2 regions of the Streptomyces sp. NPDC002403 genome follow, and region 2 is predicted to be linked to the other one. Evidence: riboswitches for the same ligand, from Rfam matches in the RefSeq annotation. Region 2 holds a riboswitch; the other holds the start of a gene.
The links. A riboswitch is a leader RNA that binds a small molecule or an ion and turns the genes downstream of it on or off. The one in region 2 is predicted to bind cyclic di-AMP.
Positions count from the first base shown of each region.

Region 1: it holds a riboswitch for cyclic di-AMP, as region 2 does, so the genes downstream of both, ACWCPY_RS22125 (C40 family peptidase) here and ACWCPY_RS35885 (transglycosylase family protein) in region 2, are expected to answer to the same signal.

Region 1 is NZ_JBSFBQ010000020.1:7,416-11,446, reverse strand. Features, by position in the region: gene ACWCPY_RS22150 (hypothetical protein) at 1-380, shown strand, start outside; gene ACWCPY_RS22145 (hypothetical protein) at 435-629, shown strand; partial or broken gene ACWCPY_RS22140 (transposase) at 673-888, shown strand; gene ACWCPY_RS22135 (ATP-dependent Clp protease proteolytic subunit) at 1,458-2,093, shown strand; gene ACWCPY_RS22130 (hypothetical protein) at 2,102-2,410, shown strand; cyclic di-AMP (ydaO/yuaA leader) riboswitch at 2,825-2,990, shown strand; gene ACWCPY_RS22125 (C40 family peptidase) at 2,994-3,467, shown strand; gene ACWCPY_RS22120 (ATP-binding protein) at 3,608-4,031, opposite strand, start outside.
Region 2 is NZ_JBSFBQ010000055.1:22,003-26,033, forward strand. Features, by position in the region: gene ACWCPY_RS35880 (transglycosylase family protein) at 1-894, shown strand, start outside; cyclic di-AMP (ydaO/yuaA leader) riboswitch at 1,195-1,366, shown strand; gene ACWCPY_RS35885 (transglycosylase family protein) at 1,370-2,128, shown strand; gene eno (phosphopyruvate hydratase) at 2,415-3,695, shown strand; gene ACWCPY_RS35895 (FtsB family cell division protein) at 3,793-4,031, shown strand, end outside.

The DNA.
Region 1 (4,031 bases), on a different contig from region 2:
GGGCGGCGCTCGTCACCGCCGGCGGAGTGACGCTGGGGTGGTTGGGCGCCCTGTTCCGCATCGGCCCGGAGGAGTACGGCCTGCCGCCCGCCGCGCCGGGAGCGCTCTGGCCCTATCTGCTCGCCTGGGTCGTGATCGGCCTGGGGCTGGGCGCCATCCTGCGGTTCGTGGCGGCCAAGGTGCCTGTCTACTCCCCGTCGGAGGTCCTCCTCGGCACCGTCATGATCGGTACCCGGCTGTCCCTGGGCTGGCGGCCGGATCCCCTCGGAGTCGCGGGCCTGGCCGCGGCCGCGCTGCTCCTGGTGGCCGTCTGGTGCGCCGTCGCACTGCGCGGGGCGGCCGTCGTGCGACGGTCCAAGGACGCTTCCGGGGTCGCCTAGGCCGGCTCGCTTGGATCACTTCCGCCGGCCGGGGCTGTCGTTGACGATGTCCATGTGACTGACCACATCAGCGCTCTGCTCTCGGCCTTCGGCGTCCTTGCCAGCGTGATGCTGCTCGTTCTTGCCGTTCGTGAGTACCGCTCTGGGGCCTCGTTTCTCCGGCTCGTGGCTGGATCCGTGATCTTCCTCAGCGCTACGTACACGCTCGCGCGGGACGCGCGGCGGCTCCGCACTGGGCCGACCGCCTGACGGCGGCGCCGTTCCGACCGGCACCGCCGGCCGTTGTTCGTGTGTGCCGTTGACTGACGCGCAGTGGGCGCGAATCGAGCCGTTACCCCCAGATCGGACACCGCGGCGGGGTGGCCGGTGGCGGGATCACCGAGAAGTGATCGACGCGATCGCGTGGAAATGCCAGACGGGATCGCAGTGGATCCGCCTCCCGGAGCAGTACGGCAACTGGCGAGGCGTCTACAACCGGCTGCGGATGTGGGCCCTCGACGGCACCGGGGAGCGGGTGTTCACCGCGCTGGTCGCACAGGCCGACGCCGACGACAACCTCAACTGGGCTGTCTCGGTGGACTTCACCATCGTGCGCGCACACCAGCATGCGGCCGGGGCCCGCAAGAAGGGGCCCCAGCAGGCGAACCGGCAGATCACGCAGCCAACGGCTTCCCCAACCAGGTCCGGGCACCGCCACGCAAGCCGAAGGACAAGGTGCCGCTGGACGAGAACTACGCCTGGCGCGAGTCCTGCGCCCAAACCAACGCCGCCATCGCCGCACCGGTCTCCGACCGTGCGGCCACAGGCCCACCCGGCCGGCACACCCGGACCTCAATCGCGTACCGAGTCGTCGGCAGGGTACGTCCACCCGAGCCCTCAGGACCTCCGCGTCGCCTCGGATATCCGCCCTCGGCGAACAGCCAGAACAGCCTCTGACCTGGAAATTCCACTGGAGCGCCAGGATCTTCTCCCACCACAACCGTCTGTACGTCCTGTACATTTTTTACGGAAGTCGGCGCGACCCCGTGAAGAGACCCCGCAGAGCCGTGCAGTACCCAGAGGAGAGGTATCGCCATGCTGTTCCGTCCCACCGCCCGTCATGTACTGCCCGAGTTCACCGAGCGCACGACCAACGGGACCCGAACCCTCGACCCGTACTCCAAGCTGCTGTCCGAACGGATCGTCTTCCTCGGTACCCCGGTCGACGACGCCGCGGCCGGCGACCTGATCGCGCAGTTGATGTACCTGGAGCACGATGCCCCGGACCTCCCCATTTCGCTCTACATCAACTCCCCCGGCGGCTCGTTCGGGGCCATGTCCGCGATCTACGACACGATGCAGTACCTCACGTGCGAGGTGGAGACCTACTGCCTCGGCCAGGCCGGTTCCTGCGCCTCCGCGCTGCTCGCCGCGGGCGCCCCCGGCCGACGGCACGCACTGCCCGGCGCGAGGGTCGTCGTGCGGCAGCCCGAGCTCACCGAACCGATGCGGGGCCAGCCGTCCGACCTGGAGATCGAGGCCCAGGAGCTGGAACGGGTCCGCACGATGCTCACCACACTGTTGGCCCGTCACACGGGTCGCGACACCGAGCGGATCACCGGGGACATCGAGCGCGACCTCATCCTCGACGCGGCGGGCGCCAAGGCGTACGGGCTGGTGGACCACGTCCTGGAGAACCGGAAGTCCTCACACCACCCGCGCGGCACGAGGTGAACCCGCCGATGCGGCCACCGGAGTTCCCACCGCTTCCCGCACTGACGGGCGCCGAGGGGGAGTTCATCGACCGCTACCTCGAAGTCCTCGACCAGGTCGGCCGGATCAATCCGGCCCGCGGCAGCGACACCTACGGCGCCCTGCGCGCAGCTCAGGCGCTGGTATCGCACGTGGCCGCGCTGCGGGACGCGCTCGCGTCCATGCACGAGCGCGGGGAGGCGCAGATCCACGCCACGACGCTCGCCCGGGCGCTGCGGGTACTGGACGGGGAGCGGCGGGCCGGGCGCGTCACCGTACCGCCCGCTCCCGCGAGTTGACCGGCTTCCGTGCTCCGCGCGGACGCCGGGACCGGGCCAACTCCCCCCGCCCCGGCGTCCGGCGCCCGGTGGCCGTCACCCAACTCCCGTACCCGACACGCCCGACGATCCGATCGAAATTCCTCGCTCGTTCGGCGTAGGAAGCCCCCCTCACGGGGGACCGCTCAACTTGCGTTTTCCGAGTGGACTGTGATCGAAATCCACCCTTCCACCCCAGGTACGACACCGGTCGGATTCGCCGCCGGAGCCTCGAAAAGCACCATGCCCACCCGAACGGATCAGCCGTGAGGAGCCTCACATATCCCTGTTTCTGCTCGGAAATCAGGCAGTCCGTGAGTCAAGATCCCTGGGACGACAAGCCCCCGCCACCGCGGCGGGGCGGTCCGGGCGGACGCCGAGTCCTGCCGCCGCCCGGATGACTGGTCGACAGATAGTGGATCGGCAGGAGTGGAGGACCCGAGCACAACGGGTCGGCCTGAACACCGGTCGACCCTCGGGGTGAAGCCGCCGCAAGCGGCCGGGCAACTTCGCCAGCCCGAACCCGACAGGTCATCCTTCACAGGCGGCTGACGAAGGGTTGCGCATGACTGCGCAGGTTCATGTCCCGTCTCTGCTCGTCCGGGCCGGAACGGCCTCGGTTCTGACTCTCGCCGCTGTCGGCACCACCATGTTCGCCCCGGGCGCCGCGACGGACGCCCAGGCGGCGACTCTGTCGATGAAGGCGCTCAACATCGCGGCGTCGAAGAAGGGATCGCCGTACAGGTGGGGGGCCACCGGCCCCAACCGCTTCGACTGCTCGGGGCTGACGTTCTACTCGTTCAAGAAGGCGGGCAAGAAGCTCCCCCGCACGGCCCAGCAGCAGTACAACAGGACCCGCCACATCTCGGCCTCGCACAGGAAACGCGGCGACCTGGTCTTCTTCCACTACGGCCGCAGCGTCTACCACGTGGGCATCTACGCCGGAAAGGGCAAGATCTGGCATTCGCCGAGGACCGGCGCGGTGGTCCGGCTGGAGAAGATCTGGACCAAGAGCGTCTACTACGGCCGGGTCCGCTGAGACGGTCCTGCCCGGCGGATCGGGGCCGTGTCCCCGGCCGTGCTCCGCCGGGCGGGGGGCCGGGGCGCGGCGGGTTCGGGGGCGGGGCCGGCGCGGAAGCCGGGTGACCGCGCGGTCGGGCGGTCACCGCAACGCGTCGGTCAGCTCTGCACCGGGACGCTCCACGGAAGCGCGATCCACACCGTCTTGCCACCGTCGGCGGTCGGGCTGACGGTGAGCCGTCCCCCGCACTCCTTGGCCAGGGTGCGGATGATCACCATGCCGCGCCCGTTGTCCTGTTGAACTGCGGCGGGCAGCCGCCTGGGCCAGCGGGGATGGCTGTCCGTCACTCCCAGATACAGCTGCTCCTCCCGCTCCAGCCGGAGGTCCACGGTGAAGGTGGGCGACTGCCCGAAGGTGTGCTGGACGGCGTTGGTCGCGAGCTCCGAGACGATGAGCCGGACGCTGTCGGTGAAATCGGTGTCGGCGACCGGGCCCCATTCGCCGAGCACCCGGTCCACGTAGCTGCGGGCCGCCGAGACCGAGACCGGCTCGCTCGGCAGAGTGACGCTTGCTTCCTGATGG
Region 2 (4,031 bases):
GCACCCGCCATCGTCGTCGCCGCGGGCGTGACCGGATCGGCCATCGCCATCCCGCTGCTCGGCGCGGCCGGTGCGCACGCGGCCGACGCGACGACCTGGGACCGGGTGGCCGAGTGCGAGAGCGGCGGTGCGTGGAGCGCCGACTACAGGAACGGCTACTACGGCGGCCTGCAGTTCTCGCCGGAGATCTGGAAGGCGTACGGCGGTGAGGCGTACGCGGAGCGCGCCGACCTCGCCAGCCGGGCGCAGCAGATAGAGGTGGCCGAGAAGGTTCTGGAGGACCGGGGGCCGAAGGCATGGCCCAGCTGTGCGGTCATCTCCGGCCTCGCGGTGGACGGGGTGCTGCCGGGGGTCGACCCGGGCTCCGTCCCCGCCGAGGACCCGGCCGGGAGCGCGAAGCCGGCTGACGGGGCGTCGGCGGACCCGTCCGACGACGCCACGCCGTCCACGAGCCCCTCGGACGGTACGGGCGGCTCGGACGGCTCGCAGGGGGCCGGCAAGCCGTCGGGGAAGACCTCGCCGTCCCCGAAGTCCTCCGGTTCGACCACTCCGTCCCCCGGCGCCCCCCGTGACACGCCCGGCTCGTCCAGTGGCGTGGGCGGCAAGCACCGTGGCGCGCCGGCCGCCGAGGGGAGCCGCGGCACGGACGGCGGCGACCGCGAGTCGGGCCGGCACGCCTCCCGCGGCGGCAGCGACGCGCGCGACACGGCCGAGCCGACGGCTGACGGCACGTACACCGTCCGCCCCGGCGACAACCTCTGGTCGATTGCTGACGCACAGAAGGTTCCCGGTGGCTGGCCCGCGCTCTACGAGGCCAACAAGGGTGCCGTCGGCTCCGACCCGGACCTCATCCTCCCTGGCCAGAGCCTCGATCTCGATGTGAAGGACCAGTGAAGGCAGTCTGATAATCGACTAAAAACACCTCGAAAATCGGGGTAGTTCAGGGACCTATGTCCACTTATGCGTAAGTGAGACATGGGTCTCTTTGCGTCAACTGGCGTGTCGCGCCTGGGGGCCCCTTCCGCATCGCGTCCCACCTGCGGAAACGACGGTTCTTCAGATGCAAGTACGGGTGGATTGTCCGATGTGTCCATCTTTGAATGTGAGGGTTGCGTATGTTTACGGTCGGAACCGCTCGCACCGCGGGCCCCGTCGACCGTCACGCCGAATCCTGCCGTCGGTCGAAGGGAACAGACGCGTAAAGCGCCGTAGGCAGGAGCGGGGGACCCAGGTAAGCGCCGGGCCCGATCGTCGAGAGACGCATCAGGACCGGCTTGGGGTGAAGTCGCGTGCTAGGACGTGCGACCGGGCAACTCACTTGGCCCGAACCCGACAGCTCACCTCGTAGGCGTCGGTGAGGAGAAGTTCCATGCTGCTTTCCAGCAAGGGCAAGCACCGCCGCCCGTCCAAGGCCGTCCGTATCGCCACGCTCGCCGGTGTCGCCGGTGCCGCTGTCGCCGTGCCCCTGATGGGTGCGACCGGCGCCTCCGCCGCCTCCGTCGCCACCTGGGACGCCGTCGCCCAGTGCGAGTCCGGTGGCAACTGGTCCATCAACACCGGCAACGGCTACTACGGCGGTCTGCAGTTCTCGCAGTCCAGCTGGGCCGCCGCCGGCGGTACGCAGTACGCCCCCCGCGCCGACCTGGCCACCAAGGCCCAGCAGATCGCCACCGCCGAGCGGCTCCTCGACATGCAGGGCCCGGGCGCCTGGGGCTGCGCCGGCGCCGGCAACCTGACCAACGACGGCGTCGACCCGGGCGTCGACACCGGCTCCTCCTCCAACTCCACCGCGAGCTCCGGCGCCTCCGAGCAGCAGAGCGCCCCGGCCGCCCCGAAGCAGCAGGCCCAGCCGAAGCAGAGCGAGCGCACCGAGGCTCCCGCCGCCTCCCGCTCGGACCGCTCCGCCGCCCCGCAGGCCGAGTCGAAGAAGACCGTCACCACCCCGACCGGCGAGAAGGTCAAGAAGGGCGACGGCGAGTACAAGGTCGTCTCCGGCGACTCGCTGAGCAAGATCGCCGCCGACCACAAGGTCGAGGGCGGCTGGCAGAAGCTGTTCGAGCTGAACAAGGACATCGTCAAGAACGCCGACCTGATCTACCCGGGTCAGCAGCTGCACCTGACGAAGTAGTCACGGCTCGCTCCTCCCCGAGCACCCCGGCCCGGCGCGCGTTCCCCCGTACGCGCCGGGCCGGGGTTCTGCCGTCCGCGCTCGGGGGAGCGGCGGACCGTTCAAGTGTTGTAGTTACCGGTCAGTAGAATTCTGACCGTTTGCCCGGCAATGTGTGCCCTCGGGTCCTTTTTCGTCCCAGGGGTCGGGCGGTCGTCGGGCTGAGCGGGCCGGGCCGGTTAGGCTCTTGGCGCAAGGCCAAAGCGACCCTGCACAAACAGCGTCATATCCCAGAAGGAGATGCCTCGTGCCGTCCATCGACGTCGTCGTAGCCCGGGAAATCCTCGACTCCCGCGGAAACCCCACGGTCGAGGTCGAGGTCGGCCTCGACGACGGCAGCACCGGCCGTGCTGCCGTTCCGTCCGGCGCCTCCACGGGTGCGTTCGAGGCCATCGAGCTCCGTGACGGTGACCCCAACCGCTACCAGGGCAAGGGCGTCGAGAAGGCCGTCCTCGCCGTGATCGAGCAGATCGGCCCGGAGCTCGTCGGCTACGACGCCACCGAGCAGCGCCTGATCGACCAGGCGATGTTCGACCTGGACGCCACCGAGAACAAGGGCTCGCTCGGCGCCAACGCCATCCTCGGCGTCTCGCTGGCCGTCGCCCACGCCGCCTCCGAGGCCTCGGACCTGCCGCTGTTCCGCTACCTCGGCGGCCCGAACGCGCACCTGCTGCCCGTTCCGATGATGAACATCCTCAACGGCGGTTCGCACGCCGACTCCAACGTGGACATCCAGGAGTTCATGATCGCGCCGATCGGCGCCGAGTCGTTCTCCGAGGCGCTGCGCTGGGGTGCCGAGGTCTACCACACGCTGAAGAAGGTCCTGAAGACCAAGGGCCTGTCGACCGGTCTCGGCGACGAGGGCGGCTTCGCGCCGAACCTGGAGTCGAACCGCGCCGCCCTCGACCTCATCATCGAGGCCATCAAGGAGGCCGGCTACGCCCCGGGCAAGGACATCGCGCTCGCGCTCGACGTCGCCGCGTCCGAGTTCTACAAGGACGGCAAGTACGAGTTCGAGGGCAAGGCCCGCTCGGCCGCCGAGATGACCGAGTACTACGAGGAGCTCGTCTCCGCGTACCCGCTGGTCTCCATCGAGGACCCGCTGTACGAGGACGACTGGGCCGGCTGGAAGGTCATCACCGACAAGCTCGGCGCCAAGGTGCAGATCGTCGGCGACGACCTCTTCGTCACCAACCCGGAGCGCCTGGCCCGCGGTATCGAGGAGGGCTCCGCCAACGCCCTGCTCGTCAAGGTCAACCAGATCGGCTCGCTGACCGAGACCCTGGACGCCGTCGAGCTGGCCCAGCGCAACGGCTTCAAGTGCATGATGTCCCACCGCTCCGGCGAGACCGAGGACGTCACCATCGCCGACCTCGCGGTCGCCGTGAACTGCGGCCAGATCAAGACCGGCGCCCCGGCCCGCTCGGACCGCGTCGCCAAGTACAACCAGCTGCTGCGCATCGAGGAGATCCTCGACGACGCCGCGGTGTACGCGGGCCGTTCGGCCTTCCCGCGGTTCAAGGTCTGACAGGTCCGGCGGGGCAAGTACCCCGGCCTCCGTCCGTCCCCGCACTCGGTCCCGTACCGTGTGCGGGGACGGACGTGCGTAATGGGGAGGCGGGGACATGGCCGCGAAGGACCGGGACCGGTTCTCCACCGCGACCCGGCTGCGGCTGCTCGGCGAGCAGACCGCCGCCCGCGTCTACCGGTCCCAGAACCGCCGTCAGGCCCGCCGCTCACGGCTCACCGGCCGGGCCGCCTTCCTCGCGCTCGTGGTCTGCTCCCTGGTGGTCGCGCTCGCGTACCCGATGCGGCAGTACGTCTCGCAGCAGGACGAGATCGCCGATCAGGAGCGCCTGGCGCG